2 regions of the Sphingobium sp. B11D3D genome follow, and region 2 is predicted to be linked to the other one. Evidence: predicted binding sites of a transcription regulator. Region 2 holds the regulator's gene; the other holds the start of a gene.

Region 1 (15,442 bases), 430 kb from region 2:
AGATCATGCTCTCGATGCTGTTGTCAGCGCGGTGATACTGGCCGAAATCTTCGCCGCCCATCACCGAGGGCACCTGGCGCACCCGATCGGCACCGAAATGGGCGCGCAGCACGCCAGCGACATGATCGCTGAACTGAGGGGTGTTGTAGGTGGCCGGCGTATAATCCTGCTCCACCGCCATGATCGGCATCCGGTCCTCAGGCACGCCGGCCGCCATCGCCTCGCCCCGCGCGATCCGCTCGATGCCGCCCAGCAGGCGCCCGCGCGTCTCATCGGAATAGCTGCGCACGGTGATCAGCAGCTTTGCCTCGTCCGGTATGACATTGTGCTTGGCGCCGGCGACGAAGCTGCCGACCGTGACCACGGCCGCCTCCTGCGGATCGCATTCGCGGCTGACCAGCGTTTGCAGGCTGGTGACGATGCGCGCAGCGATCACGATCGGGTCGATGGTCTTGTGCGGATAGGCACCGTGACCGCCCTGACCGCGCACGGTGAGGTCCACACTGTCCACATTCGCCAATATCCAGCCCGGCGTGTAGCCGATGGTGCCGGCCGCAAGCTCCGCGCTGTCATGGAAGGCAAGGACATGGCTTGGCTTAGGGAAGCGCGTGAACAGCCCATCGTCCAGCATTGCCTTGGCACCCAGACCGATCTCCTCGGCCGGCTGCAGGATCATCACCAGCGTCCCCGACCATCGCGCCCGCAGCGCCATCAGCGCCTGCGCCGCGCCGGTCCAGGCCGTCATGTGCGTATCGTGGCCGCAGGCGTGCATCACCGGGCTTTCGATGCCGTCGCGTGTCGTCGCCCGGACCGTTGAGGCGTAGGGCAGACCGGTCTTTTCCTCGAGCGGAAGCGCATCCATGTCGGCGCGGATCGTTACCACCGGGCCGGGGCCATTCTCCAGCACAGCCACCACGCCCGTTTGCCCGACCTGCTCGGTGACGGCAAAGCCAAGGGCGCGCATTCGCGCCGCCAGCGTCGCCGCGGTGCGCACCTCCTGAAAGCTCAGCTCCGGATTGGCGTGCAGGTCGCGGTAGATCTCCAGCAGTTCAGGCAGCGCCGCATCGATGGTCGCGTCTATATGGGAGGCCGCAATAGCTTCGTTCGACGCTTCATTGAAAGACATGCCCGTTCCTTCTGCCCCGTGACGGCCACGATCATAGGCGCTTTTGCGCGCCTTGGAAGGGCAGTGAGCCGAAGCGCTTCCAACCCGCCTGCTCTGTGCCTATGAGGCGGGCATGAAGCTGGACCGACCCCCAAAAGCCGTGGTGTTCGATATGGACGGCGTGCTGTTCGACACCGAGACGCTCTATCGCGCGGCGATGTTTGCCGCCGGCGATGAGGGCGGCCATGCGATCACCGAAGCGCTGTTCAATGCCACATTGGGATGCCCATGGCCGACGGCGCGCCAGCAATTGCTCGACCATTTCGGCGGCGATTTTCCGGCCGATGATTTTCGGCATCGCGTGCGGGCGCATTTCGACCAGTTCGTGGCGCGGGATTTGCCGCTCAAGCCCGGTGTGGAAGCGCTGCTCGATGTGCTTGATGCGGCGGGTTTGCCCCGCGCGATCGCGACATCCTCCGGCCATGAGCAGGTCCGGCATCATCTGGCGCATCATGATTTGGCGGATCGGTTCATGCATGTCGTGGCGTTTGGCGATTATCAGGCGGGAAAACCGGCGCCCGATCCCTATCTCCTCGCCGCCGAGCGGCTGCGCGTCTCGCCAGCGGACTGCCTTGCCCTTGAGGATTCGCACAATGGCGTGCGCTCGGCAGCCGCGGCAGGCCTGATGACGGTGATGGTGCCGGATCTGATGGCGCCCACATCAGAAATGCAGGGCCTATGCGCCCACATCGTCGAGGATCTGCATGCCGTGCGCGACATCGTGCTGGCGTCGCTTGCAGAAGGCCACCTGGTCGAACGGCGTTAGTCCGCGCGCCCTGTGACTCGCTCTTCGGCCATCGCATCGGCCTCCTGAGGGGCACTCTCGCGCGGTGCCGGTGCAGGTAACCGCCCAAGCGCCTCGACCGGCTCGATCGCGTCGATCTCCCGCGATCCGGTTTCGACGCTCAGATCCTTGAAACGGCGCCCGGTGACCAGCACGCGGTTCTCGAAGCTGGAGACGAACTTGTTGTAGCTGGAGACCGAGCCGTTGAGGCTGCGGCCGAGCGAAGAGAGATGCCCGGCGGCCACCGCCAGCCGCTCATACATCTCCTTGCCGAGCGCCGCGATCTGCTGGGTCTGTTCGGCCATTTTCTCCTGCCGCCAGACACTCGCAACGGTCCGCGCGATGGCGACCAGATTGGTCGGCGTGGCGAGCAGCACACGCTTCTCGAAGGCCCATTCCCACAGGCCGTCATCCTGCTCCAGCGCGGCCGCGAGGAAGTGCTCGCCGGGGATGAACATGACGACATAGTCCGCCGCATCGCCGAAGCGCGTCCAGTAATCCTTCGCGCCAAGCTGCTGCGCGTGGTTGCGGATCGCGCCGGCATGGGCCTTGAGATGCCCGGCCCGCACCACCTCGTCCACGGCGTCGACCGCTTCCAGATAGGCGTTGAGCGAGCATTTGGCGTCTATGATGAGTTGCCGTCCGCCGGGCAGACGCACGATCACGTCCGGGCGCAGCCGGCCATCGGCGGTATCGACGGAGACCTCCGAGCGGAAATCGGCGAACTGGCTGAGGCCGGCCATTTCCAACACATTACGCAATTGCTGCTCGCCCCAGCGCCCGCGCGCCTTGGGGCTGGAGCGCAGCGCATTCACCAGTCGCGCCGTCTCGACCCGCGCCTCTGCACTGCCCAACCGCACCTGCTCGACGGCCTCGCGCAGCGCGGCGTAGCTATCCACCCGCTCTTTCTCGACCTTGCCCAGGCCTTCCTCATAGCGCTTCAGCGTCGTCTCGACCGGTTGCAACAGCGCCTTGAGGCTCGCCTCGCTCTTCTCATGGGCCTGATGGAAGCGCTGGTCAGCGCGCTCGATGAGCATGCGCTGCGCCTCGTTCAGCAACTTGCCCGCGGTCTCACTGAACTGCGCAGACAATTGCTCGCGCGCCTCACCCAGGGCGCGAATCTGAGCCTCGAAGCCCTCCATCCGCGCCTTCTGATCAGCCTGCACCGCCGCGAGCATCCGTTCGGCCTCGTCCCGCGCGCGATCGGTCTCGTCCAGTTTCCCGCGCAACAGGTCCGTTTCTTCCGCCCGGCTCGCCGCCACCGCGAGATCGCGCAGCGCGGCGTTGCGCATATCCTCAAGGGTGGCGAGTCGGTCGGCGAGAGCCTTGCGCTCAGCCTCGACCGGCGCAGCCATGCGGGCGCGCATCAGCCAGCCGGCGACAAGCCCGACCAGCAGAAGAAGCAGACTAAGAACAAGGCTTTCAACGGTCACGGCAACTCGCGGCAAAACAGGAACGAAATGAGAACCTATCGCCCCTGCCTCACAAGCGCAAGCCCGTCACTCGATATGGCCCTGCTCGCGGAAGAAGCTGTTGAGGGCGCCGAGCATCGTCTGCCACCAGTCGACGACATCGGCGAAATTGCGCTGGGTCAGGCCACCATAGGTTGTCACGTCATAGGTCAGGTCGAGCGAGCCATCCTCGTCCACCGCCATCTGGCTGAACCGGTTCTTGCGGTTCCACAAATTGGCGAGCTCTGGCGTGTTCTTGCCGTCATCCACGAAGCTGGTCGAGAAATGTAGCGAGGCGCAGTTCTTTCCGTCCTCGCATTCATAGAAATAGATGTTGAAGTTGTAGCCGCTCGCCGCGCTGGTGATCATCGGGTTGCCGCTCGACTCACTCTTGCTCAGGCTGGCCTTGTAGCCGGCGTCCTGGATCGCCTTCACGACCGTCTCGGGCGCATTCGCGCAGACAAGCCCCTTATCGCACGGTTCCTCATCGGCCGCATGAGCGGGCGCTGTCATCATCACAAGCGCACATGCTGCAGCCGAAATCCAAGCGGTCGTCTTCATCGTTGTCCCCATTGCTCGTTACCGCCACGGCCTTATCGCGATGAAGCGGACATCGCCACACCGCAAAGCCTATTGCAGATATGTTCTTCATATGTTCTATTGACACATGACTGCGATCAAGGGGCGCGGCGCCCCGGCCAATGAGGTATCGAGCCGCTTCCACCTGCCCGCGCGCGAGGTCGATGGCGACTGGCTGGATGCGCGACTGGCGGACGAGGAGGACCAGCCGCCACCCCTGCGCACCACCGTGACGCTGGAGCAGGCGCGCACGATCATCACCCGCAACAATTCCCCCGACATTGGCTTTGAGCAATCGGTGAATGCCTATCGGGGCTGCGAACATGGGTGCATTTATTGCTTTGCGCGGCCGAGCCATGCCCGGTTCGATCTCTCGCCGGGGCTGGACTTCGAGAGCCGGTTGTTCGCCAAGCCGGACGCGGCCAGGCTGCTGCGGCAGGAACTCGCCAGGCGCGCATATGTGGTGAAGACCATTGCGATGGGGACGAACACCGACCCCTATCAGCCTATCGACGCGCGGTATTGCATCACGCGGGCGTGCATCGAGGTGCTGGCCGACTGCCGCCATCCGCTGATGATCACTACCAAATCCAACCGGGTGCTGCGGGATCTCGATCTGCTGGGGCCGATGGCAGCGCAGGGGCTGGTCGCGGTTGCAATTTCCCTCACGACGCTGGATGCCGGGCTGCACCGCAAGCTGGAGCCGCGCGCGCCCTCGCCGGCCAGCCGGCTCGCGGCGATCCGCGGGCTCTCACAGGCGGGGGTGCCGGCCCATGCCAGCCTGTCGCCAATGATCCCGGCGATCAACGATCATGAGATCGAGGCGCTTGTCGCGGCGGCCGCAGAGGCGGGCGCGCAATCGGTCTCGTTCATTCCGGTGCGGCTGCCCTTCGAGGTCGCGCCGCTGTTCCGGGATTGGCTCGATGCGCATTATCCGGACCGGGCCGCCAAGGTGATGAGCCTCATTCAGTCGATGCGGGGCGGGCGCGACAATGATCCCAATTTCGGCACGCGCATGCGCGGGTCCGGGGCTTATGCGGAGCTGATCGGCACCCGCTTCCGCGTCGCTCAGGCACGCCATGGCCTTGGCAAGGGCCGCCTTGCGCTGCGGCATGACCTGTTCGTGCCGCCATCCGATCAGGGCGATCTGTTCAGCATGCTGCGATGAACAGACCGCCCTTCGGCTATGTCAGATCAGTTGAAGGACACGCGCATCGTCGCCTTGCGCCCCCTCAACGTGTAGCCAACCGCGCCGAAGCCGATGACCAGCATGGCCCAGACAGCCGGCTCGGGCACCGGCGGAGCGTTGGTTCCGTTTACGGCAATATTGTCGATGTTCGCCGAAGCGCCACCGACGACGAAGCCGAAGACGACCCGGTCAACCAAATTACTGGCGCCGGCGATGGTGGAGAAATCCCCGGAGAAGGTCGAGAGCAGGCTGAACACCGGCACCTGACCCGCAAAGCCGGTCACGCTGTAGAGCAGGTTGCTGTCCACGGTCGCCAGATCGAAGCTGTCCAGCGTGAAGCTCGCGCCGCCCGCCGTCAGATCGAACAGGCTGAGCGCCGTCCCGCCGCCAAAGCCGACGCTGGGCGCGCTATTGCCCGAGCCGGTATCGACCACGGAAGACCCCAGCACATTGGCGAAGGTAAACCCATCCTGCGTGTAGCTGGTGAACGGATCACCCGATCCGGAGAGACCATCGAAGCTGATGATTGCGGCCTGTGAGGGTGCCGCCAAGGCGGCTCCGGCCATGAGCGCCGCTGTGACAAGCGGCAGTTTGTACATAGTTTTCATCGGTAACTCCCAAGTCCTAAGAGTCACCCCCGGCGCCACCCGATGGAACGGGATGGCACCCCCGCCGCTGCGATGGTTAACATTTCGCAAACGCACAATAGCGCTGCGTTCAATTGTGCTCACGAGGCGAGGAAAGCCGCCTCGGCTCGCGCTCCGGCGCGGTGCAGTGCAACACGTCGCGCGTCAGGCACGGTTTAGCGGGAGGCGACCAACGCCAGCTGTGGGCCGTGCTGAGCGAGCACCACCTTGGTCACACCGCGCACCGTTTCCACGCGCTCGCCAAGCTCTGCATCGAGCTGAAAATCCTCGCCGAGGATGACCCGCGCCCGCCCGCCATCGGGCAGCGCCGCGTCCAGCTCCACCGTCGAGCGCGCGCCGCGCCGTTCGCCCAGCATCTGCCGGAGCGAAGGAATAGCGCCGGGCTCCTCGACGGAAATGACCATCCGCATTCGCGCCGTGCCAGCGAGGCGCGCAAAGGACTGGACGTTGCGCACGGTGACGCGCGGGGTCTCCTCACCGGGCTGGCGATCCAGCTCCACGGTCAGCAGGGCGCATTCGTTACTCTCGTGCAGGGTGGCGAGCAGCTTGCAGCTTTCCTCATCGAAGCAACTGGCCTGGAACTGCCCGCTGGAATCCGAGAAGGTCGCCGAGGCATAGCGAGCGCCGCGCTTGGTCTCGCGCCAGCGTATATCCTCGATCAGCCCCGCCATCATCGCGCCGGTTCGGTCGCCGCCGCCAATGCCATCCGACTGGCCGCACAGCTCCGCATAGCTGCGCACGCCCTTGCCGCGCGCGAGAATGCGATAGCGGTCCACGGGGTGCGCCGAGAAATAGAAGCCGAACGCCTCCTTCTCCTGCGCCATGCGCTCGACGGCGGCCCATTTCACATCCGGCAGCGGCACATCCGCATGGGAAACATCCTCCCCGCCGAACAAACCGCCCTGCCCGCTCTCGCGCTGCTCGGCGGCTTTGGCGGCAACCGCCAGCAGCGCCTCGGCCGCGGCATGGACCACCGCGCGGTCCAGACCCAGGCTGTCGAAGGCGCCCGCCGCCGCCAGACTCTCAAGCTGCCGGCGATTGAGCAGGCGCGGTTCGATCCGCCCGGCCAGATCATCGAGATCGCGAAACGCGCCGCCTCGGACCCGCTCCTCGACCAGCGTTTCCATCGCCTTTTCACCCACGCCCTTGAGGCCACCGAGCGCATAACGGACGGCATGGCGGCTGGCGTCATCCGGGTCCGGCTCCACCGAGAAATCGGCTTCGCTCACGTTGATGTCGGGCGGCAGGCAGGTCAGCCCCATGCGGCGCATATCATCCACGAAGACGGTCAGCTTGTCCGTCTGGTGGATATCGAAGGCCATGGAGGCGGCGTAGAATTCGGCCGGATAATGCGCCTTGAGCCACGCGGTCTGATAGGCGAGCAGCGCATAAGCGGCCGCGTGGCTCTTGTTGAAGCCATAGCCGGCGAACTTGTCGATCAAGTCGAACAGCTCATTGGCCTTCTTCTTGTCGATCTGGTTGTGCGCCTTGCAGCCTTCGACGAACGTCGCGCGTTGCGCGTCCATCTCCGCCTTAACCTTCTTGCCCATCGCGCGGCGCAGCAGGTCGGCGCCGCCGAGCGAGTAGCCGGCGAGGATCTGCGCGGCCTGCATCACCTGTTCCTGATAGACGAAGATGCCGTAGGTCTCGTTTAGGATCGGCTCGAGCAGATCGTGCGGATATTCAATCGCCTCCTCGCCATTCTTGCGGCGGCCGAAGAGCGGGATATTGTCCATCGGGCCGGGCCGGTAGAGCGAGACGAGCGCGATGATGTCACCGAAATTGGTCGGCTTCACGGCGGCGAGCGTCTTGCGCATGCCCTCGGATTCCAGCTGGAACACGCCGACCGTGTCGCCGCGCTTGAGCAGATCGTAGACTTTCGCGTCGTCCCAGCTCAGTCCTTCCAGATCGACGCTAACACCGCGCTTGGCGAGCAGCTTGACCGCGCGTTGCAGCACCGAGAGGGTCTTAAGGCCCAGAAAGTCGAACTTCACCAGTCCGGCGCTCTCGACATATTTCATGTCGAACTGGGTCACCGGCATGTCGGACTTGGGATCGCGATAGAGCGGGATCAGCTCCGACAACGGACGATCGCCGATCACGACGCCGGCGGCGTGGGTGGAGCTGTTGCGCGGCAGGCCTTCCAGCATCATCGCCTGATCGACCAGCCGCTTAATCTGCCCGTCCGCCTTATATTCGGCCACGAACTCGGCGGAGCCGTTCATCGTTCGCTCCAGCGTCCATGGGTCGGTGGGGTGATTGGGAACCAGCTTGGCCAGCCGGTCGACCTGATTATAGCCCATCTGCAGCACGCGGCCGGTATCCTTGAGCGCCGCGCGCGCCTTCAATGTACCGAAGGTAATGATCTGCGCGACCTGATCATGGCCATATTTGCCCTGCACATAGCGAATGACTTCGCCACGCCGGGTTTCGCAGAAGTCGATGTCGAAGTCCGGCATCGAGACGCGCTCGGGATTGAGGAAGCGCTCGAACAGCAAGCCCAGCGCCAGCGGATCAAGATCGGTGATCGTCAGCGCCCAGGCGACGACCGAGCCAGCGCCCGAACCACGCCCCGGCCCCACCGGAATATCTTGCGCCTTGGCCCATTTGATAAAGTCGGCCACGATCAGGAAGTAGCCGGGGAAGCCCATCTGGATGATGATATCCAGCTCGAAATCGAGCCGGGTGAAATAATCCGGATAGCGCGCCCGCAGCGCAGCTTCGTCAAGCTCGGCCGCGGCCTCGCCATGCGTCTGCTGGTGGATCTTGCGCAGGCGCCCGACCAGACCCGCCGTCGCATCGACGCGCAACTGCGCCTCCTCACCGTCGCGGTCGCCGGCGAGGCTGGGCAGGATCGGCTTGCGCTTGGGCGCCATCACCGCGCAGCGCTGCGCAACGACAAGGGTGTTGGCGATGGCCTCCGGCAGATCGGCGAACAATTGCTGCATCGCATCGGCCGGCTTCATCCAGCTTTGCGGCGAACTTTTCGGGCGGTCCTCGCTCTCCACATAGCTGCTGTTGGCGATGCAGAGCAGCACGTCATGGGCCGGATGGAAGCCGGCATCGGCATAACAGGCGGGATTGGTAGCCACGAGCGGCAGGTTGCGCGCATAAGCGAGGTCGATCAGCGCGTCTTCCGCCGCCGCCATGATCGCATCGTCCGTGCGGGACAGCTCGATATAGAGGCGATCGCCGAACAGCGCGGAGAGACGGCCCAGATAGCGACCGGCTTCCTCCGGCAGGCCCTCCGCCAGCAACCGGGCGAGTGCACCTTCGCCGCTGGCCGTCAGGCAGATAAGACCGTCGGCATGGCGCTCCAGCGCCTCGAAGGAGACATGCGCCTCCTCCATTTCCGGCCGCTCGACATGGGCGCGGCTCGCCAGCGCGCAAAGATTGCCATAGCCGACATCATCCTGCGCCAGCAGGACCAGCCAGTCGATCTGCACCGGCGCATTGTCCGGCCGGCCGGGGCGCGCCACCGCAAGCGTCGTGCCGATGATCGGCTGCACGCCGGCCTTCGCCGCCGCATCCGAGAAGGCCATGGCCGCATAGAGGCCGTTCCGATCGGTTAGCGCGGCGGCAGGAAAGCCCAGCTCCTTGGCCCGCGCGGCAAGCTGCTTGGGCGCAATCGCGCCTTCCAGCAGGGTGTAGGCCGACAGGTTACGGAGCGGAACATAGGGCTGGTGCGGCATGACCGCTGTTATGGGGCCTTGGCGCCCATCTGGAAAGGGCCGCGCGCAAGTTACCCACAGGCTTTGCACCACTGAGACCGCCGGCACTGGGTCATTCCCGCAATCCCCCTGAACGCCCGATCTTGCAAGGACTTGCGCCCCGGACCCAAGATGGTTCAATGAGTCGCAGAAACAGGGGACGGGATTATGGACATCGAACCGACGGGTGGCAGGGCGCCATCGCTCATGGAACGCGCGAAGGCGATCATTCTCAAGCCCAAGGCGGAGTGGCCGGTGATTGCGGCGGAGACGACGCCGAGCGGTGACATCTTCACCAACTACGCCCTGCCACTGGCGGGGATCAGCCCGATCGCGGCCTTCGTCGGCGGCCAGCTCTTCGGCTTCGGCGCGTTCGGCTTCAGCTATCGCCCGTCGCTGATGGGCGGCCTCTCCATGGCGGTGACGAGCTTCATTCTGGCGCTGGTCAGCCTGTTCCTCATCAGCTTCATCGCCAACAAGCTCGCGCCCAAATTCGGCGGCGTCGGCAGTTCTCGCAACGCCTTCAAGCTCGTCGCCTATTCGATGACGGCCAGTTGGCTAGCCGGCATCTTCAGTATCATGCCGTCGCTCAGCTTCCTTGGAATTCTCGGCCTCTATTCTTTCTATCTCTTCTATGTCGGCGCGGCCCCGCTGATGAAAGTGCTGCCCGAGAAGGCGCTGACCTACACGATCGTGACGGTGCTGTGCGTGCTGGTGATCTATATCGTCATCGGCGCGATCACCGCCACGGTGGGCCGCACCTTCGGCTTCTCGCCCTCGGGAAGCCTGGGCGGCGGCACGGTGACGACCGAAGATGGCGATACGATTACCCTGCCCGGCGTCGGCAACATCGATACCGGCAAGATCGAGCAGGCAGCGCGCGACATGGAAGCCGCGCAGACCCGTGAAGCCGTCGCGCCGGCGCAATTGCAGGCGCTCCTGCCTGCCAGCATCGGTGTCTATCAGCGCACGGCGATCAGCAGCGTCAAGGCCGGCCCCACCAGCCAGGCCGAGGCAAGCTATGAGGCAGGTGGCAAGCGCTTCACCCTCAAGGTCTCCGATATGGCGGCGATGGGCGCGATTGCCGGCATGGCGAGCGCCATGGGCGTTGAATCCAACCGTGAGGATGGCGACAGCTACGAGCGCACCACGACGGTGGACGACAATATGGTCATCGAGCGGTGGGACCGCGGCGCCGGCAACGGATCGTTCGCAACCACGGTCGACAAGCGCTTCATGGTCGAGGCAGAGGGCGACGCGGGCAGCATCGACGAATTGAAGGCCGCCGTCGCTGCCATCGACATGGCCAAGCTGAAAGGCCTGGGGCGCTAATCAGGCGCCGATCCGTTCAAAAATAGGCTGCGCCTGAGCGGTTCAGGCGCGAGGCTGAAAGCGTCGGCGATTACCAGTCCAGCACTTCGCCATCATAGGCCCAGAAGCGGCCCGTGTTCGCCATGCTCAGGCCATCGAGCACCTGCCGCAGCCCCGCCGCGCTGGTCTCGACGTCGATGTCCGCGCCGGGGCCACCCATATCGGTGCGCACCCAGCCGGGGTGGAGGGAGGCCACCGCAATCCCCTCGCCTGCCAGATCGGCGGCGAGGCACTGGACGATCTTGTTGACCGCCGCCTTGGAGGCACGATAGGCGAGATGGCCCGACTGCGGCGCGGCCATCGACCCCATGCGGCTGGAGGTCACCGCCACGCGGGGATGAGCCGCCCTGCGCAAATTGGGCAGCAGTGCCTGGATCACCCGCAGCGGGCCGAGCACGTTCACATCGAGCGTGCGCAGGAAGCCATCGAAGTCCATGTCCGTGCTGCTCTGACGCTCGGGGCCGATCACTCCGGCATTGGCAAGCAGCAGGTCGACCGGCCTGCCGTCCAGCGCCGCCGCAAACTTGCTGACCGATTGCGCATCCGCCACATCCAGCGCCATGGTGGTGCCGAAGATGGGGTCGGCTCTGTCTTCACCACGCATGGCCCGGATCACATCATGCCCGTCCTGCGCATATTGCCGGGCCAGTTCCAGGCCGATGCCCCGATTGGCGCCGGCGATCACGATGGTTGCCATGAGTCGTCTCCTGTCGCGTGCCGTCGGCCACCATGGCGCGCCGGCACAAATCGCTAATCGAGAAACCCGTCATGCAGCCGAACGATCCGGTCCATCCGTGCCGCCAGCCGCTCATTATGCGTTGCGATGAGCGCGGCTGAGCCCTGCTCGCGGACCAGCCGGATGAATTCGTCCAGCACCACATCGGCCGTGCGCTCATCCAGATTGCCGGTCGGCTCATCTGCCAGCACCAGCGCCGGTCGATTGGCAAGGGCCCGGGCCACCGCGACGCGCTGTTGCTCGCCGCCGGAAAGCTGGCTGGGCTTGTGCTCGAGCCGATGCCCGAGACCAAGGCTGGTGAGCAGGCTTTCCGCACGCGCCCGCGCCTCAGCCTTGCTCTTGCCGAGGATCAGCTGCGGGAGGATGACATTCTCGACCGCGCTGAAATCCGGCAGCAGATGATGGAACTGATAGACGAAGCCGAGCTTCTCCCGCCGCAGCGTCGTGCGGCCATCATTGCCCTCGCTTGCAACTTCAACGCCGCAGAGGCGGATCGAGCCGCCAAAGCCGCCCTCCAGCAGCCCGATCGCCTGCAACATGGTCGACTTGCCGGAGCCGGACGGGCCGAGCAGCGCCACGATCTCGCCGGCCTGAACGTTCAGGTCCACGCCGCGCAGCACGTCGATCTTGGCGCCGCCCTGCGTGAAGCTGCGCGACAGGCTGTGAACGGAGAGCACCTCACTCATAGCGCAGCACCTGTACGGGGTCGGTATTGGCAGCCTTGAAGGCCGGATAAAGCGTGGCGAGGAAGCTGAAGCCCACCGCCATGATGCAGATCGCGCCGATCTCGACCGGATCGGGCTTGGACGGCAGCGAGGTCAGGAAGCGGATCGACGGGTCCCAGAGCTGCTGGCCGGTGAGCATCTGCACGCCATCGACAATGCCCTGACGGAAGAACAGGATCACCGAGCCAAGGACAAGCCCCGCGCCGGTGCCGAGCGTGCCGATGGTCACGCCCACTGTCACGAAAATCCGCAACAGGCTGGCGCGAGTCGCGCCCATCGTGCGCAGGATCGCGATGTCCCGCGTCTTGGCGCGGACCAGCATGATCAGGGAGGAAAGGATGTTGAACACCGCGACCAGAATGATCAGCGAGAGGATGACGAAGGAGACCACGCGGTCCACCTGCAAGGCCTCGAACAGGCTGGCATTCATCTGCCGCCAGTCGATCACCTGGCCTTGGGTCGCTACCTGCTTGGCCAGCGGCGCTAGGATCTCGCCGACCCGGTCCGGATCTTCCGTCTGCAACTCGACCATGCCGACCTTGTCGCCCATCAGCAACAGCGTCTGTGCGTCCTGCATCGGCATGATCACGAACGCCTTGTCATAATCGTAGATGCCGATCTCGAAGATGGCGCCGATCTCATAGGGGAGCTGGCGCGGCACCGTGCCGAAGGGCGTCGAGCGCCCGGCCGGATTGATGACGCTGATGGACTGGCCAACGCCCACGCCAAGCGCCTCGGCCAGGCGGGAGCCGATCGCCACCTTGCCGCTGCCGGCCCGCACATCCTTGAGCGAGCCTGCCAGCACCTTGCCGGAGAGCGATGCATTGTCGTGAATATCGGCTTCCGTCATGCCGCGAATCAGGGCCGCTTCAACCCGGCCGTTGAACGTCGCCAGCAGCGGCTGCTCGATTAGGGGCGTCGCGCTGGTCACGCCCGGGGTGGCTCGCGACTGCCGCGCGATCTCTTCCCAGTTGTCCAGCCGCCCGCCATAGCCCTGCACCACCGCATGGCCGTTCAAACCCACGATCTTGTCGAACAGCTCGGCGCGGAAGCCGTTCATCACGCTCATCACCACGATCAGCGCGCCCACGCCCAGCATCACCGCGACGAGGCTGATGGAGGCGACGAGGAAGATGAATCCCTCGCCCTTGCCAGGCAGCAAGTAGCGCCGGGCGATCATGCGTTCGTAACGATTGAGGATCATGGCAGGGGCAGAAGCCTCGCGGGGGGACAGTCTGCGCACCTCTATGGTGCGGGGGAGGGAGTGGCAAGGCCCTGCGGCCTGACCGGGGGCATGGCGCGCCTGTTGCGGATATGGCACAGGGTGCTTAACAATTTCGTAGCGTCGCAACTTGCCTGATGACAGCCGCCGTGCGTCATCCTAGCGTCAGCGGCGAAACACAGGCAATCATAGCAGGCCGTGGTTCAGGGATGTCGCATCCCGCCTGACTCGCTTGAGGGGGCCGGACAGGTGAGCGGAAGCGACGCCAAAGGGGGAGACGATTAATCGTCCACGGGCGCCCGGATCGGCAACGATCTGGGCGCTTAGTCTTTGTGGCGATCTTCCCCGCACGCCTAGCACCCGATTGTTGCCGGATGATGTCAGCGCGAGCGGCACCGCTTGGCTGTGCAAAAATCATGATCAGTCGCCTCACCTGCACCTCTTGAAAGGGCATGGCGCGCGCATATCTCTGCCCTGTCCGGTCGCCCATGATGGGGATCGGCTGATGCACCGGGCGCCGACTTCGGGCCTGGCATCGCAGTTCAAACACGCTCCAATGGAGGATTTGATTATGCGTGGCTTTGATTTGACTCCCTATCGCCGCTCCACTGTCGGCTTCGATCGCCTGTTCGACCTTATCGAGAACAGCGCGCGCCTGCAGCAGACGGACAATTATCCGCCCTATAACATCGAGCGCCTTGATGAGGATCGCTATCGCGTGACGGTCGCCGTCGCCGGTTTCAAGGCGGAAGAAATCGACATCACGGCGCAGCAGAACCTGCTCCAGATCACTGGCCGCAAAGCCGAGGTCGCGGAGAGCGAGCGCGCCAATTATCTTCACCTCGGCATCGCGAACCGCAGCTTCGAGCGCCGGTTCGAGCTGGCCGACTTCGTGCGCGTCGAGCGCGCCGACCTCGCCGACGGCCTGCTCATCGTAGAGCTGGTCCGCGAGGTGCCGGACGCGATGAAGCCGCGCAAGATCGCCATTAACGGCAAGGGCGAGGTCATCGACCTCTCAAGCGACAAGAACGCCGCCTGATCCGTTCCACCCCTCTCTCACCAGTCGGAGAGATGAGCGCCCGGGGAGACCCGGGCGCTTTTTTTTGGCCGCCCGCCCCCCCGCGCCGCATCACTCCTCCAGCCGCCAGTGAATACGCTGGTTAAAGCCGCTTATCACTGGCTGGCCCAGCGCTTCGCGCGCCGGTGTGTACCGCGCACGCGTCGTGATCATAACGCATGAAGCCTTGTCCAGCACATCATGACCGCTGCTTTCCCCCAGTCTGCAATCGAAAGGCTGGCCGGTCTCATCGACGGTGAAATGGATGATGGTCGCGCCTTCCCAGCCGTTACGCCGGGCGAGCAGAGGATAGTCGACGGCTGGCACGGCTCCCTGCAGCCTCGCCCGCGTTGCTGGCGCTTTCAGGGCATCTTTTGCCGGATCATAAGGCGGCGGAACCGCGACATGTGCATAGTCGTCCTCGATCGCTTCGGGCGCGCCGAGGACCACCGCTTCCGCCAAGGTGCCGAATGCCGCCTCGGCTCGCTCGAAATGCCCTGCATAATCAACGTCGATCTGCACGGCTTTCCCAGCCCATAGCAGCAAGGCCCCGAGCCCAGCCACACCGACGAGCGCCAACAGAAAATCCTGTGATTTGCGGTTCATACCCCCATCTCCGTTCCCGCATCATGCCCGAGCAGCCCGCCAAGGCGCAACCGCTCACCCTGACCATATCGATCGCCGCACCAGAAGCATTGGCCCCTGCCCCATCTTGCGCTAATCGCGCGGCATGACTGATCGATCGCCTCTCGCTCGCCCCTTCCCCGCCCTCCCGGATATTGCCGGCGTGACGCCGCGCGTCGCCC
Region 2 (15,442 bases):
TCGACGTGCTCTCCCGCTACGGTTCGGGCGAGGACGCGGTCGCGCTGGACAAGCTCGGCGGCGAGGCCTGGCAACGCCGCAAGGCGCGGATGAAGGAGCGCATCCGGGAGATCGCCGGAGAGTTGCTTGCCACTGCTGCGCAACGGGCCCTGCGGGCTGCGCCTGCCTATGAGGCGGAGAGCGCCGGCTATCCCGCCTTCGTCGACCGCTTCCCCTATGAGGAAACGGAAGATCAGGATCGCGCGATCAGCGATGTGCTTGACGATTTGGCCGCCGGCAAGCCGATGGACCGGCTGGTTTGCGGCGACGTGGGCTTCGGCAAGACGGAGGTCGCGCTGCGCGCTGCCTTCGTTGCGGCGATGGCCGGGGCGCAGGTCGCGCTCATCTGCCCGACCACCCTGCTTGCGCGCCAGCATCGCCTCAATTTCGAGGAGCGGTTCCGCGGCTTCCCGCTCAAGGTCGGGCGCCTCTCCCGCCTTGTCGGAACCACCGAGACCAAAGCGACCAAGGACGGCTTGGCCGACGGCACCATCGACATCGTGATCGGCACCCATGCCCTGCTGACCAAGGGGCTGGAGTTCAAGCGGCTCGGGCTGGTGATCGTGGATGAGGAGCAGCGCTTTGGCGTCGTTCACAAGGAGCGGCTCAAGCAGCTCAAGGCGGACGTCCACGTCCTCACCCTCACCGCAACGCCGATTCCGCGTACCCTGCAAATGGCGATGAGCGGCCTGCGCGAACTGTCCGTCATCCAGACACCGCCTGTGGATCGCCTCGCCGTGCGCACCTATGTCATGCCCTGGGACGACGTGGTGCTTCGCGAGGCGCTGCTGCGCGAGCATTATCGCGGCGGCCAGACCTATTTCGTCGTGCCGCGCATTTCGGACATGCCGGACATGGAGGATTTTCTCCGCGAAAAGGTGCCCGAAGTGCGCGCCATTTCCGCCCATGGCCAGATGTCGGCCAGCGAGGTCGAGGAGCGCATGTCCGCTTTCTACGAGCGCAAATATGATGTGCTGCTCTCGACGACCATCGTGGAATCCGGTCTCGATATTCCGAGCGCCAACACCATCATCATCCATCGCGCCGACCGTTTCGGCCTCGCCCAGCTCTACCAGCTGCGCGGCCGCGTGGGCAGATCCAAGACGCGCGCCTATGCCTATATGACGACCCCGGCCGACCGGTTGACGACGGAGACGGCCGAAAAGCGGCTGAAAGTCCTGTCCGATCTCGATACGCTGGGCGCCGGCTTCCAGCTTGCCAGCCATGATCTCGACATTCGCGGCGCGGGCAATCTCGTCGGCGACGAGCAGAGCGGCCACATCAAGGAGGTTGGCTTCGAGCTTTACCAGTCGATGCTGGAAGAGGCGATCATGGAAGCCAAGGCCGGCGGCGCCGCGCTCGCCCCCGCGCCGGACAAATCCTCGCCGCAGATCAATGTCGAGGCGCCGATCATGATCCCGGAGGATTATGTGCCGGATCTCGACCTGCGCATGGGCCTCTACCGCCGCATCAACGAGCTGGAGGACAAGGGCGCCATCGAGGCCTTCGCCGCCGAGTTGATCGACCGCTTCGGCCCGCTACCGGACCCCACCCAGAATCTGCTGACGCTGATCGACGTGAAGCTCAATTGCCGCAAGGCGGGCATCGCCAAGATCGACATCGGCCCACGTGGCGCGCTGGTGAGCTTCCAGAACGACCAGTGCCGCAATCTTCCGGGCCTGATCGGCTACGTCCAGAAGCTCGGCGCCATCGCCAAGCTGCGGCCCGACAGCAAGCTGGTGATCCAGCGCGCCTGGGGTGATCCCAGGGCACGGTTGAATGGGGCGCTCAAGCTGAGCCAGGGGTTGGCGAAGAGTATTGGTTGAGGGGTGGATTACCGCGACAGCGCGCGATGTGGGTATGTGTTGGCACGACGCCGTAGGGTCGGAAGCAGAGAATCCGGATTGTCAGCTTTCCATCGCCCTGAAGAGCCATCATGGCTCATATCGATAGAAACTGCCCGCCTCCGAAAAGCTGTGGCAACCGGCCTTCTTCAACCTTCACCGTTCCTGCTGAGTAGGATCTGAGGTGCGCAGCAGGCGCGTATCGAAGGGCCGTCTCGAAGCATCCCAGTGCACGGGCCGGCCCTTCGATACGCCGCTTCGACAAGCTCAGCAGCGACTGAGGACGAACGGAGGGAGCGCCCACAATGGCGTCGCGCCTCATCAGTCCGCATTCAACACCATGGTCGGACCACAGCCGTAGCCGCTTTGAAGCGGTGACGAAGGATAGACGAGCGGCCAGTTTGGGCGTGGGAAGCAGACATTGACCATTTCAATCGATGCGTGGAAAATCGGTGTAAGATGAAGCGCTGGTCAGACCTATCACCAACCGCACGAACTGGCATGGGTATAGTAGCGCTGGTGGCGATACCGCTTTGGATCGGGCAAGCATGGTTGATGGGCCTTTTTAGCTTGTCAACTGAGCGATCACTAGAAGGGGCACCGCCGGCTTTTGAGCAAACGACCAGCAGCGATGTCGAAAGCCTGAGCTTCTGTTTGGGAAAGAACTACAGTGGTCGATTGGCACTGGCCCATGTCCGTTCACCCTCCTCACCGGCTAAAGCTTTGCGGTACAGGAACAGGTCGCAGCATATCGTAGTGGATGTTTTTCCTTCGGGGGATCGAACGAGCGTTAGGTTATACAAGCTGAATGGTCGGGCGTTGGCTGCAATCCATCGCAAGGCTGTGCAGAGTTGCATTCCAGAAAACAATTTCCCTGCTGCGGGCGACCCTCGGAACCGGAATTTCTACGCAAAGTGAATGTCCGCAACGGCGCCGTATCCGGACAGGCAGGTATTTTTAAGCCGCACCGGATAGCTGACGTTCTCACCGTCAACCCAGCCTGATGACCGCCCCTGGAAGCGTCCCGCCCGAACCGTCCTACTCAATCCATAGCCCATGCGCCCGGTGCCAGTCTTCCAGCCCCTCGTCTGGATAGCCGTCGAAGCACTGGTCATCCGACCCGATCTGCGGCTCGACCCAATTCGCCTTTGATCCGAGCATCATGTGCACCAGCGACGGCGGCTTGGGCAAATCGCTGTCGATCGCGGAAGCGAAAGGGTGGAGCAGGTCGGGATACTCCGGGCTGAACACCCAGAGCGCGCTCGCACAGGCGGGGCAGAAGTGTCGCTCGCCGGTGCTGACGCGGCATCCGCCTTCGCCATCGTCCAGCGTAGCGTGATAGACGGCGGTCTCGCCTTCCACCTTGAGCGTGCGCTTGTCGGCGTGGAGATTGATGGCATAGCCGCCACCGCCGGCGGTCTTGCGGCAGATCGAGCAATAGCAACGCAGAAATGGCACCGGCGCGTGGCTGTCGACGGAAAAGCGCACGGCGCCGCATCGACAGGAACCTTCGAGCTTGAGGGGCATGGCACAGTCCTCCCTTGTGATCGTCTCTCAAGCTGAACCGCTGCCCTCCCCGCCGGTTCCCTCAGCGTCCATCGCGCGCTTCCCCTTGCGGCCACTTAATCCTTGATCTGCGCGCGCATCCTCCGCATGGCGAGCGCGCCCGGTGCCCGGCCCATGTCCGGTGGCCGCGTGCCCTGGCAGGAGATGTCCGCCCGTGATCGTTCGCAACCGCCTTGGCTTGCTCGAAGTGCTGTTCGCCTACCGCGGCACGATCATGCCGCATATCCAGCATCGGCTGGCGGGCATCGCCGTGGCCAGTGTCGCGGCCATTCTCGCGGCCCGCGCCTGGCCCGGGCTGTTCGCGCAGATCAGCGGCATTCCATTCGCGCTGATCGGCCTGTCGCTCTCTATCTTCATGAGCTTCCGCAACAGTGCCTGCTATGATCGCTGGTGGGAGGGCCGCAAACAGTGGGGTGCGCTGATCATCGCGAGCCGCTCCTTCGCACGGCTCACGTCCTCGCTGCCTGAGGAGGAGCGCGCCCCGCTGCTCCGCGGCGTCTGCGGCTTCACCAACGGTCTTGCAGCCCGCCTGCGTCAGCACGACGAGGCTGCCGCCATCGGCCGGTGGGTGAACGATGGACCATGGCGCACCTCCCCGAACCCGACCGACACGGTGCTTTATGAGATGGGCGCACATTGCCTACGCCTCGCAGCCGACGGGCAGATCAACCCCATCCACCACTCGCTCATCGAGGGCCAACTCAAGGCGCTCAGCGATGTGCAGGCGGCCTGTGAACGGATCGCCAGCACGCCGGTTCCGTTCACCTATTCGCTCATCCTCCACCGTACGACCTATGTCTTCTGCCTGTTGCTGCCCTTCGCCCTGGCTGGTTCGCTGGGCTGGTGGGCCCTCATTCCGGTGCTGGTGGCGAGCTACACCTTCTTCGGGCTGGATGCTTTGGGCGATCAGCTGGAAGACCCGTTCGGCTATGATCCCAACGATTTGCCGCTCGATGCGATGACGCGGACGGTGGAACGCGAAATGCTCGCCCGCCTCGGCGCGACCGACCTCCCCGCACCCATCGCGCCCGATCAGCACATCCTGACCTGATCGCTCGCTAGCGCAAGGCTAGAGCGCACCGAAACCTGAGATATTTGGCCGATCCGTGTTGACGCGGCTCGATTCGTTTCCTAAACGTTCTCCGTCCGTTCCATATTGGGGAACCACTCATGTTGACCGCCAAGCAACAGCAACTGCTCAGCTACATCAAGCAGCATCTCGATCAGGGTGGCGTCTCGCCCAGTTTCGAGGAGATGAAGGAGGCGCTGGACCTCAAATCGAAGTCCGGCATCCATCGGCTGATCAGCGCGCTGGAAGAGCGCGGCTTCATCCGCAGGCTGCCCAATCGTGCGCGGGCGCTTGAAATCCTCAAACTGCCCGATGGTATGCCCGTGGCGGAGCGGACGGAAGAGCCGGCGGCGGCCACCAACGTGACCCCGCTGCGCAAGGCGGCCACCGCGCCGGCGCGGACGATCTCCATCGCCGCCAATGACGTGATCGAAATTCCGCTGCATGGGCGCATCGCTGCCGGTCTTCCCATCGAGGCGATGGAGAGCGACACCATGTTGCCGGTCCCGGCCGCGTTGCTGGGCGCCGGCGATCATTACGCGCTAGAAGTCTCCGGTGACTCGATGATCGAAGCAGGGATTTTTGACGGTGACTTCGCGCTGATCCAGCGGACCGAAACGGCGCGCGATGGCCAGATCGTCGTGGCCCTCATCGACGAGAATGAAGCGACGCTCAAATATTTCCATCATGACGGCCGCAAGGTGCGGCTCGATCCTGCCAATCGCGACCATGAGCCCCAAACCTATGAGGCGCGGCAGGTGCGCATTCAGGGCCGGCTCGCAGGGCTCTTGCGGCGCTATAACTGAGGCGGGCGATATGGGACGCCGGCTCTAGCGCGAACTAGTGCTCACGATCCAGGGATGGCGGCTGCGCGGGTCGTGGCCCGGCACGATCTCCCGACTGTCGAGCAGGATCAGTGCACCGCCCATGGCATTCAGCGCAGGCCGATCCAGCTTTGCCCAGCGCGGCACACATCCCGGCGGCAGGCGCCGGTCAGCGATCACAAGATCGGCCTGCGCGCAGGCGGCCACCAACTCGGGATAGGGAACGAGCAGGCGCGAGCGACTGATCAGCAGGTGAACCGGCGGCTGGCCGGTACGGCCCGGCAATGTCATCGCGCACATGTCCCGCGTGCATCGCGTGTCCGGCGCCTGCGTCAGGGACGCAAACTCACCGTCATAGGCGCTGGCCTCGGCCAAAGTGGTACGAACATAATCCCCGCTTCGGTTCCGCAACAACGCCATGCGCCCATCGCCCAGGCGCACCGCCACATGATGACCATCGGCGGTGACCAGCACATCGGCGGACGGCGCTAGAAATGTCAGGAAAAAGCCGAGCGCCGCCAGAGGCAGGCCCCACCATCGCAGCGCCGTGTGCCAAAGCATCAGCCACAAGAGGCCGATCATGGCGAGCGCAAAGGCCAGTCCGCTGGAGACGGGCAGCGACAGCGTGGCAAAGGGCTGACTGGCGACAGTATGCGCAATCCAGAGCAGGAACTTGAGCGCCACGCCGACAACCCACCAGACCGGCGCCCCCAGCCCCACAGCGTCGAGTAGCAGCGCGAGCACTTCGGCCGGCATCACCACGAAACTGGTCAGCGGAATGGCAATCATATTGGCCGCAGCGCCCAGCAGGCCGGAGCGATGAAAATGAGCGAAGGCAATCGGCGTCAGCACCAGTTCCACCAGCAAACCTGTCGCCAGCAAGGCGCCGAGGCTGCGGGTCCAGCGCTTTATCCGCCCCTCGTCGCGTCGCTCGAACAGCCGCCGTGCAGGCGGATATTCGTAAAGCGCCACGATGGCGGTCACGGCCATGAAGCTCATCTGAAAGCTGGGGCCGATGACAGCCTCCGGCCAGAAGATCATCACGATCAGCGCGCCGGTCGCGATCAGTCGCAGCCCGATTGCCTCGCGGCCCAGAGCCATGCCCGCGATCACCAGCAGAGCGGCAATGCAGGAGCGGATCGTCGGCACCTGCGCCCCGGTGAACACAGTGTATCCGATGCCCGCCGCGCCGCCCACGCAGGCGGCGATCATCAGCACCGGCCAGCGCAGCGCAAGGGTCGGCGACAGCGCAAGCAGACTGACCATGATGAGAATCACGCCGCCGATCAGCGCGGAAACGTGCAAGCCACTGATCGAGAGCAGATGGGCAAGCCCGCTGCGCCGCATCGCGTCCGCATCCGCCTCGCTGATCCAGTTCTGATTGCCCGTGGCGAGCGTGATCGCAATCGTCCCTTCCGGCCCCGGCAACCGCGCGGCGATGTGGTGGGCGAGTGTCGCGCGCGCATCCCCGCCAGCGGTTGCCGCATCGATGCGCTGCACTTTGCCGAGTGCCCGCCCGGTAGCGCCGAGGCCGGAAAAATAGGCCGCCCGCGCAAAATCATAAGCGCCCGGCAGGGCAGCCGGTGCAGGCGGCATCAGCCGCGCGCGTAGGGCAATGCGGTCGCCAGCGGCAATCTCTTCGCCCATCTGATCGGGCGCCGCGTTGATGCGGACCCGCGCCGGCAGGTCAGGGCGGGACAGCGGCGCGACCTCCAGCCGCACCAGTCCCCGGGCAGCCAAGGGCGTTGCCGAGAGGACTCGAGCCTCCATCTCCACCACCGCGGCGCGCGAAAGTGGCGGCTGCGCCACGAGCAGCGCTTTGGCCCAGATCAGCAGACAGCCCGCCGCCAACAGCACCGCCCCGATGGCCAGCGCAGCAGGCAATCGCCCTCCGCGCCCCACGGCGCCAAAGGCAGCGGCGGCGCCCAGCCAGAAGGCGATCCACGCCATCCACTGCGGTGGCGCAGGCAGCGTGAACCAGGCGATAATCCCGGCGCCCAGCAGGATCGGCACCCACAATGGCAGTTGCGCCCGCTCAGCCTCCAGCACCGATTCCGCTCGCGCATGAAGCCGTCCCAACCAGACACTGCTGCGGCGCAACAACGGTATTTGTCGAGCCGGAAAAGGCGTGCTAGGGGCATTCTCGTTCACTAGGAAACCCACCCGCGACATAAGGGAAAAGCAGGCATAGCGTGGCAGAAGGACGGAAACAAACAGGCACGGTCGTCACCCGCTTTGCCCCCTCGCCTACGGGATATCTCCACATTGGCGGCGCACGCACGGCGCTGTTCAACTATCTTTTCGCCCGTCACCATGGCGGCAAGTTCCTGCTGCGCGTCGAGGATACCGACCGCGCCCGCTCGACCGAATCCGCGATCGAGGCGATCTTCGACGGCTTGAGCTGGCTGGGCCTTGCAGGCGATAATGAACCGGTCTTCCAGTTCGCGCGTGCGGCACGCCATGCCGAAGTCGCCAACGCCCTGCTCGATGCCGGCCATGCCTATAAATGCTTCGCGAAGCCCGAGGAGCTGGCGGCCCTGCGCGAGCAGCAACGCGCCGAACGTCAGCCGATGCGCTACGACGGGCGCTGGCGCGACCGCGATCCAGCCGAGGGCGGCGATGCCCCCTATGTCATTCGCCTGAAGGCGGCCCGCGAGGGCGAAACCGTCATCGAGGATGCCGTGCAGGGCCGTGTGGTCGTGCAGAATGCCGAGTTGGACGACATGATCCTGCTCCGCTCGGACGGCACGCCCACCTATATGCTCGCCGTCGTTGTGGACGATCACGACATGGGGGTCACTCATGTGATCCGTGGCGATGACCATCTCAACAACGCCTTCCGCCAGCTCGGCATCATTCGCGCGATGGGCTGGCCCGAGCCGGTCTATGCGCACATCCCGCTGATTCACGGGCAGGATGGCGCCAAGCTCTCCAAGCGACATGGCGCCATGGGCGTCGATGCCTATCGTGACGAGCTGGGCATGCTGCCCGAGGCGGTGAACAACTATCTGCTGCGACTCGGCTGGGGCCATGGCGATGATGAGATCATCAGCCGCGAACAAGCCGTCGAATGGTTCGATCTGCCCGGCGTGGGTCGCTCGCCGTCTCGATTCGACCTCAAGAAGCTCGAAAATCTGAACGGCCATTACATTCGCGAGGCCGATGAGGGTCGCCTCGCTCTGCTCGTCGCCGAGCGGATGGATCCGCTGGACGACGATGCCGCGGCCCAGGCCCGGCTGCACCAACTTGCGGCGATCATGCCCGCGCTCAAGCCCCGCGCCAAGACGCTGCTGGAGCTGACCGACGGCGCCGCTTTCCTGTTCGCCAAACGGCCGCTCGCGGTCGAGGAGGCTGCCGCCAAGCTGCTCGACGAAAATGCCCGAGCTCTGCTCGGCACGGTGGTCGAGCAACTGCGGGCGCTGCCCGACTGGTCACTTGAGTCGCTTGAGGCGGCCATCCGCGCGATCGCGGAAGAGGCAGGCCTTGGCCTTGGAAAGATTGCACAGCCACTGCGCGTTGCTTTAACGGGACGGACAACGTCGCCCGGTATCTTCGACGTGCTACTCCATCTTGGTCGGGACGAAACCTTGGGCCGCCTGCAGGATCAGGCCGGACTCCTTCAGGCTTCCGGGTCCGGACCACAAATTTGAGCAATAAGGGGTGAAGGAATGAGCGACAGCACAGTCAAAATGACCGTCGAGGGCAAGGATCTCGAATGTAAGGTCGTCGAAGGTTCCGTCGGCCCCAAGGTCATCGACATTCGCAAGCTCTATGCCCAGACGGGCATGTTCACATATGATCCCGGCTTCACCTCAACGGCGAGCTGCGATTCGGCACTGACCTATATCGATGGCGATGAGGGCGTGCTCCTTCACCGCGGCTATCCCATCGATCAGCTCGCGGAGCAGTCGAGCTTCATGGAAGTGGCCTATCTGCTGCTGCGCGGCTCGCTCCCCTCCAAGGACGAGTTCGAGCTGTTCGAGCGGACGATCACGCGCCACACGATGGTGCACGAGCAGCTATCCACCTTCTTCCGCGGCTTCCGTCGCGATGCGCACCCCATGGCGATCATGTGCGGCGTGGTCGGCGCGCTGTCCGCCTTCTACCACGACTCCACGGACATCACCGATCCGCACCAGCGGATGATCGCGAGCCATCGCCTGATCGCCAAGATGCCGACGCTCGCGGCCATGGCCTACAAATATTCGGTCGGCCAGCCCTTCGTCTATCCGAGCAACGACCTGAGCTACACCGGCAACTTCCTGCGCATGACCTTTTCGGTCCCGGCTGAGGAGTATGTGGTCGACCCCGTCGTCGAAGCGGCGATGGACAAGATCTTCATCCTGCATGCCGATCACGAGCAGAACGCCTCCACCTCGACCGTGCGCCTCGCCGGTTCCTCGGGCGCCAATCCGTTTGCGTGCATCGCGGCGGGCATCGCCTGCCTATGGGGCCCGGCGCATGGCGGCGCCAACGAAGCGGCGCTCAACATGCTCCGCGAGATCGGCACCGTGGATCGCATCCCGTCCTACATCGCCCGCGCCAAGAACAAGGACGATCCGTTCCGCCTGATGGGCTTCGGCCACCGGGTGTACAAGAATTACGACCCCCGCGCTAAGGTGATGCAGGCGACCGCCAAGGAAGTGCTGGACAAGCTGGGCGTCAGCGACCCCATCTTCGACGTCGCCCGCGAGCTGGAGCAGATCGCGCTGCACGACGAATATTTCATCGAGAAGAAGCTCTACCCGAATGTGGACTTCTACTCGGGCGTGATCCTGTCGGCGATCGGCTTCCCGACGGACATGTTCACGGTGCTCTTCGCCCTCGCCCGCACCGTCGGCTGGGTCGCGCAGTGGAACGAGATGATCTCGGACCCAGAGCAGAAAATCGGCCGTCCCCGTCAGCTCTACACCGGCCCGACGCAGCGCGATTATGTCCCGATGGACAAACGCTGAGCCTCAGCTGGCTTATTCATGGATTAGAAAAAGGGGCGCCCGAAGCGCCCCTTTTTTCTTGCCGATCAAATTAGAAAACCAAGCCGCGCAGCAATGGGCGCGGAAGCTCAGGCCGCTTTGCGGGTCTTGGCGAGCTTCTTGAGCAGCATGTCCCGCTTGAGCCGCGACAAATGGTCGATAAAGAGAATGCCTTCGAGATGGTCCATCTCGTGCTGCAGGCAGGTCGCGAGCAGACCTTCCAGCTCTTCCTCATGAATCCGGCCCTGCCGATCCATCCAGCTGGCGCGGATGCGCGCGGGCCGCTCGACCTCGGCATATTGGTCCGGCACGGAGAGGCAGCCCTCATTGTAGACCGAGCTTTCCGGGGAACCGTCGAGAATCTGCGGATTGATGAACACCAGTGGATTCTTGACCGGCGGTGCGCCTTCCTCCTCAGACTCGGGCTCCTGCAGATCGATGACCAGCACCCGCTTGGGCACGCCGACCTGAATGGCCGCCAGCCCAATGCCCGGCGCATCGTACATGGTGTCGAACATGTCATCGATCAGCGTCTGCAAATCATCGTCGATCGCCTCGACGGGCGTCGAAATCGTCCGCAGAATCGGGTCCGGGGTCTCAAGGATCGGTCTAATGGCCATGGTGTCCAGATATGAAAGCCAAGGCGTGAGATCAAGCCGTTGTTAACGCTTTGTTCCGATCAGGCTGATCGAACGCGGCAGGATCTGCCCGCGTATCCGCCCCTCAACCGATCGGCCGCCGCGCCCGCAGCGCCTGCGCCAGCGTGCCCTCATCGAGATAATCGAGTTCGCCCCCGACGGGCACACCATGGGCCAATTGTGTCAGCCGTACCGGGTAGGACTCCAGCCGCTCGGCGATGTAATGGGCGGTCGTCTGCCCCTCCAGCGTGGCGTTCATCGCCAGCACCACTTCATCAATGCCGCCATCGGCGACGCGTTGGACAAGGCTGGCGATCGAAAGGTCTTCGGGCCGCACGCCATCCAGCGCGGAGAGCCGCCCGCCCAGCACATGGAACCGTCCCGGGAACAGGCGCGACTTTTCCAGCGCCCAGAGATCCGCCACATCCTCCACCACGCACAAAGCGCGGGCATCGCGGCGAGGATCGGCGCAGATGGCGCAGGGATCGATGGTATCGACATTGCCGCAGACCGAACAATGCACCATCCGCTCACTCACGCTTTCCAGCGCCCGCAGCAGCGGGACCATCGCCGCGTCGCGCCGCTGCAGCAGGTGCAGCACCGCCCGCCGCGCCGAACGGGGGCCAAGGCCGGGCAGCCGGGCAAGCGCCTGCGTGAGCGCGTCGATCTCTGGCGAGGACATGACTGCCAAATAAGGGCTTGCGCTGCGATGATACAAGCGTTTCAGAGGGCCACATGAAAGAGCCTTTGCGGATCGTCTTCATGGGAACGCCGGATTTCGCGGTGCCGACGCTCGATGCGCTGACCGCGGCCGGCCATTCCGTCGTGGCGGTGTATACGCAGCCACCCCGGCCGGCAGGTCGCGGCAAGGCGCCTCGCCCGAGCCCGGTGCAAGCCAGAGCGGAGGCGCTGGGCCTGCCGGTGCGAACGCCCCTCTCCCTGAATGACCCGGCGGAACAGGAGGTCTTCGACGCTTTCGAGGCGGACGTCGCCGTGGTCGCCGCCTACGGGCTGATCCTGCCGATCCCGGTCCTCCACGCCCCACGGCTCGGCAGCCTCAACGTCCACGCCTCTTTGCTCCCGCGCTGGCGCGGCGCGGCACCGATCCAGCGTGCCATCCTCGCAGGCGACGAGCGCACCGGCGTCACCATCATGGCGATGGCCAAGGGTCTCGATACCGGGCCGATGCTGGCAAAGGTCAGCACGCCCGTGGACGAGAAGACCGCTGGCGCGCTGACCGATGAACTGGCGCATGTCGGGGCCGCGTTGATGGTCCAGGTGCTCGATCAGATCGGAGCCTATCCGCCGATCGTCCAACCCGAGGATGGGGTGACCTATGCGGCCAAGATCGACAAGGCGGAGAGCCACCTCGATTTCACCGCCGGGCCGGTCGCGGCCGAACGGCAGGTTCGCGCCTTCAACCCCGCCCCGGGCGCATGGTTCGCGCACAAGGGCGAGCGCTACAAGGTTCTGGCTGCCTCAGTCGATGCTCGGCCCGGCCCCGCAGGAACCGTGCTCGACGCGGGCCTGCTGATCGGATGCGGCGAACAAGGCTCGCTGCGCCCCACCCTCATCCAGCGCGCCGGCAAGGGCGCCATGGCCACCGCCGATCTGTTGCGTGGCACTGCCATTCCGGCTGGCACCCTCTTGGAATGACCCGCTTCGCTTTCACGGTCGAATATGACGGGCGACCCTATATGGGCTGGCAGCGCCAGGCCCATGGCCCGAGCGTGCAGCAATGCATCGAGGAGGCGTTGGGCCGCATCGCCGGCGGCGCGCCGATCGTCCATTGCGCCGGGCGCACCGACGCGGGTGTTCATGCCCTCGGCATGCGAGCGCATGTCGATCTGGACAAGGCGATCACGCCTTTTCGCCTGATGGAAGCGCTCAATGCCCATCTGCGGCCCGAGCCGATCGCCATTCTGACCTGCGAAATCGTGCCGGAGGATTGGCACGCCCGCTTCTCCTGCGTCGCGCGCGCCTATGAGTATCGCATCCTTAACCGCCGCGCGCCGCTCACCTTCGAGAGCGGCCTTGTCTGGCGTGTGCCGCAGGTGCTGGACGCCGAGCGGATGCACGAGGCCGCGCAGGCACTGGTCGGCCGACATGATTTTACTACCTTCCGCTCCGCGCAATGTCAGGCGGACAGCCCCCACCGCACCCTCGCCCGCCTTGATGTCGTGCGCATCGGCGAGCGCATCACCGTTCACGCCAAGGCCCGCAGCTTCCTTCATCATCAGGTCCGCTCGATGGTGGGCTGCCTTGCCTTGGTCGGCACGGGCACATGGTCACCCGACGACCTCAAGGCGGCGCTGGACGCGCGCAATCGCGCCGCGCTGGGGCACAACGCCCCGCCGGACGGCCTTTATTTCATCTCGGCGGACTATCCCCTAACCGCCTGACAACACATTGTTAAAGCTCCCGGGCGCAGATTGGATGCTCAGATGGACATGCGAGCGGTGTCGCGAGGCAGGCTAAGACATGGAATTGGGGTATCTTCAGGCTGAACATATGGCGCTGCTCGATCTGTGCCAGCAAGTCACGAGCCCGGCGGCGCAGCGATCCGGCGCGGAGGTGGGCGAACTGATCGCGGTGCGCAGCAAGTTGAACCGCATCTTGATCCGCCATCTGGCCAAGGAGGATAAGCACGTCTATCCAGCCCTGCGCGCCAGCGGCAACGGCAGGATCGCCACGCTCGCCTCGCAATATCATGCGGAGACCGGCCATCTGGGGGATCTATGGGCCGATCTGATGAAGGCCTGGCCGGACTGTCGGATTTTCCAGGAACCCGAGGCGTTTCGCGCCGCCCTCCGGCCCGCGCTGGAGGCTTTGGTCGACCGCATCCAGAGGGAAGAGCAGATGCTTTATCCGGCCTATCTGGAGTCGCAGGGCCTGAGTGGGATCGGGATTGCGCCCGATCAGGCATCAGCCGCCTGACGGGCATCAATCCTCTTCGACCAGCAACTCGCGGGCCGGGGCATGGCCCAGGAAGGCCGCCGGACTGGCGCTCGCGCCATAGGCGCCGGCCATGAACAGCGCGACGAAATCGCCGACCGCGACAGGCGGGAGCACCACGGCATCGCCGAGCCGATCCAGCGGCGTGCAAAGGCAACCGACCACATGGACTGGCTCACTCACTGGCGACTCATCGAAGCGGTTGGCCAGGGCAATCGGGTAATTGCGGCGGACCACGGTGCCGAAATTGCCGCTGGCCGCGAGCTGATGGTGTAGGCCGCCATCCACCACGGCGAAAGTCTCTCCTCGGCTTTGCTTCACGTCGATCACGCGGCTGAGGTAAATGCCGGCTTCCGCCACCAGAAAGCGCCCCAGTTCAAGCGCGAACCGGCTCTCGCGCAGCATCGCGGGGCGGTCGGCCAGCAGACGATTCAGCCCGTCGCCGATGATGGAGAGGTCGAGTGGCACGTCACCGGGGAAATAGGGCACCCCGAAGCCACCGCCGAGATTGACCAGCGGCGGGCTTGCCCCCACCTCATCGGAAAGGCGCGCGACAAGCTCCATGGTGGCCGACTGGGCCGCAACGATGGCCTGCGCATCCAGCGACTGCGAGCCGGCAAAGACATGCCAGCCGCGCCATTCCGCTCCTGCGGCGATCAGGTGGCGGGTCATTGCGGCCGCACGATCGGCATCCAGGCCGAAGGGCCGCGCGCCGCCGCCCATCCGCATGCCCGAGCCTTTCAGCTCGAAATCGGGATTGACGCGCACCGCGAGCCGGGGCCGGACATTGGCGCGTGCAGCCAGCGCGAGTGCGCGCTCGGCCTCGCCTTCCGACTCCAGGTTGATCGTAACGCCCGCCGCAAGGGCGTCGTCCAGTTCCCGGTCGGTCTTGCCCGGTCCGGCAAAGCTGATCCGGCTGCCGTCCACCCCGGCTGCCCGCGCCATTTCCAGTTCTCCGGCGGAGGCAATGTCGAACCCGTCCACCAGCTCCCCCATGAGTGCGAGAAGCGGCGCGAAGGGATTGGCCTTCATCGCATAATGGAGATCGACCCCAGCCGGCATGGCCGCCCGCAGGGCCGCTACGCGCTGGCGGAGCTTGCCGGCGTCATAGAGAAAGGCCGGCGTTTCCCCGATCTGATCGATCAGCGCGGCCACGCCCTGTCCGCCGACCAGCAGCATGCCGCCCTCGCTCTCATAACCGGGCGGGATCGGCCCCATCGGCTTGGGCTTGAGGGGCGTCATGCGCCGCCCTCCCCGGCAAGCGCGGCGAGCGCCACGCGATCGATCTTGCCATTGGGGTTACGCGGCATCTGCGCCAAAATCCTGATCTCCGCCGGTTGCATGAAATTGGGCAGCGTCTGCCGCAACTGCGCGGATAGACGCTCGCCGAGCGAGCCGCGATCGGTCTCGCATAATGCCGCTTCCGCCCGCACGAACAGCACGATGACTTGGCCGAGGCGCTCATCCGCGCGACCAAGCGCACAGGCTTCGCCCACGCCAGCGACGGCCACCGCCGCCTCCTCCACCTCGCTGG

Evidence for each region. The regulator LexA, encoded in region 2, represses DNA repair genes until DNA is damaged. The targets are predictions, from matches to a motif close to GTTCCNCNCTTGTTCT.
Region 1: a site for LexA is predicted at 4,044-4,059, ahead of M2334_RS09335 (PA0069 family radical SAM protein). Genes of this name have one in related genera too.

The regions. Positions count from the first base shown of each region.
Region 1 is NZ_JAOQOG010000001.1:1,971,239-1,986,680, forward strand. It holds gene M2334_RS09315 (amidohydrolase) at 1-1,126, opposite strand, end outside; gene M2334_RS09320 (HAD family hydrolase) at 1,239-1,931, shown strand; gene rmuC (DNA recombination protein RmuC) at 1,928-3,382, opposite strand; gene M2334_RS09330 (YbjN domain-containing protein) at 3,449-3,961, opposite strand; gene M2334_RS09335 (PA0069 family radical SAM protein) at 4,068-5,147, shown strand; gene M2334_RS09340 (PEPxxWA-CTERM sorting domain-containing protein) at 5,174-5,776, opposite strand; gene dnaE (DNA polymerase III subunit alpha) at 5,971-9,507, opposite strand; gene M2334_RS09350 (Yip1 family protein) at 9,694-10,857, shown strand; gene M2334_RS09355 (SDR family oxidoreductase) at 10,928-11,593, opposite strand; gene M2334_RS09360 (ABC transporter ATP-binding protein) at 11,647-12,318, opposite strand; gene M2334_RS09365 (lipoprotein-releasing ABC transporter permease subunit) at 12,311-13,561, opposite strand; gene M2334_RS09370 (Hsp20 family protein) at 14,151-14,618, shown strand; gene M2334_RS09375 (energy transducer TonB) at 14,709-15,215, opposite strand; gene argJ (bifunctional glutamate N-acetyltransferase/amino-acid acetyltransferase ArgJ) at 15,367-15,442, shown strand, end outside.
Region 2 is NZ_JAOQOG010000001.1:1,541,698-1,557,139, reverse strand. It holds gene mfd (transcription-repair coupling factor) at 1-1,865, shown strand, start outside; gene M2334_RS07310 (GFA family protein) at 2,922-3,410, opposite strand; gene M2334_RS07305 (bestrophin family protein) at 3,604-4,500, shown strand; gene lexA (transcriptional repressor LexA) at 4,620-5,324, shown strand; gene M2334_RS07295 (ComEC/Rec2 family competence protein) at 5,349-7,442, opposite strand; gene gltX (glutamate--tRNA ligase) at 7,535-8,992, shown strand; gene M2334_RS07285 (citrate synthase) at 9,011-10,297, shown strand; gene def (peptide deformylase) at 10,405-10,935, opposite strand; gene recR (recombination mediator RecR) at 11,039-11,635, opposite strand; gene fmt (methionyl-tRNA formyltransferase) at 11,701-12,609, shown strand; gene truA (tRNA pseudouridine(38-40) synthase TruA) at 12,606-13,355, shown strand; gene M2334_RS07260 (hemerythrin domain-containing protein) at 13,435-13,890, shown strand; gene M2334_RS07255 (pyridoxal-dependent decarboxylase, exosortase A system-associated) at 13,897-15,150, opposite strand; gene M2334_RS07250 (AMP-binding protein) at 15,147-15,442, opposite strand, start outside.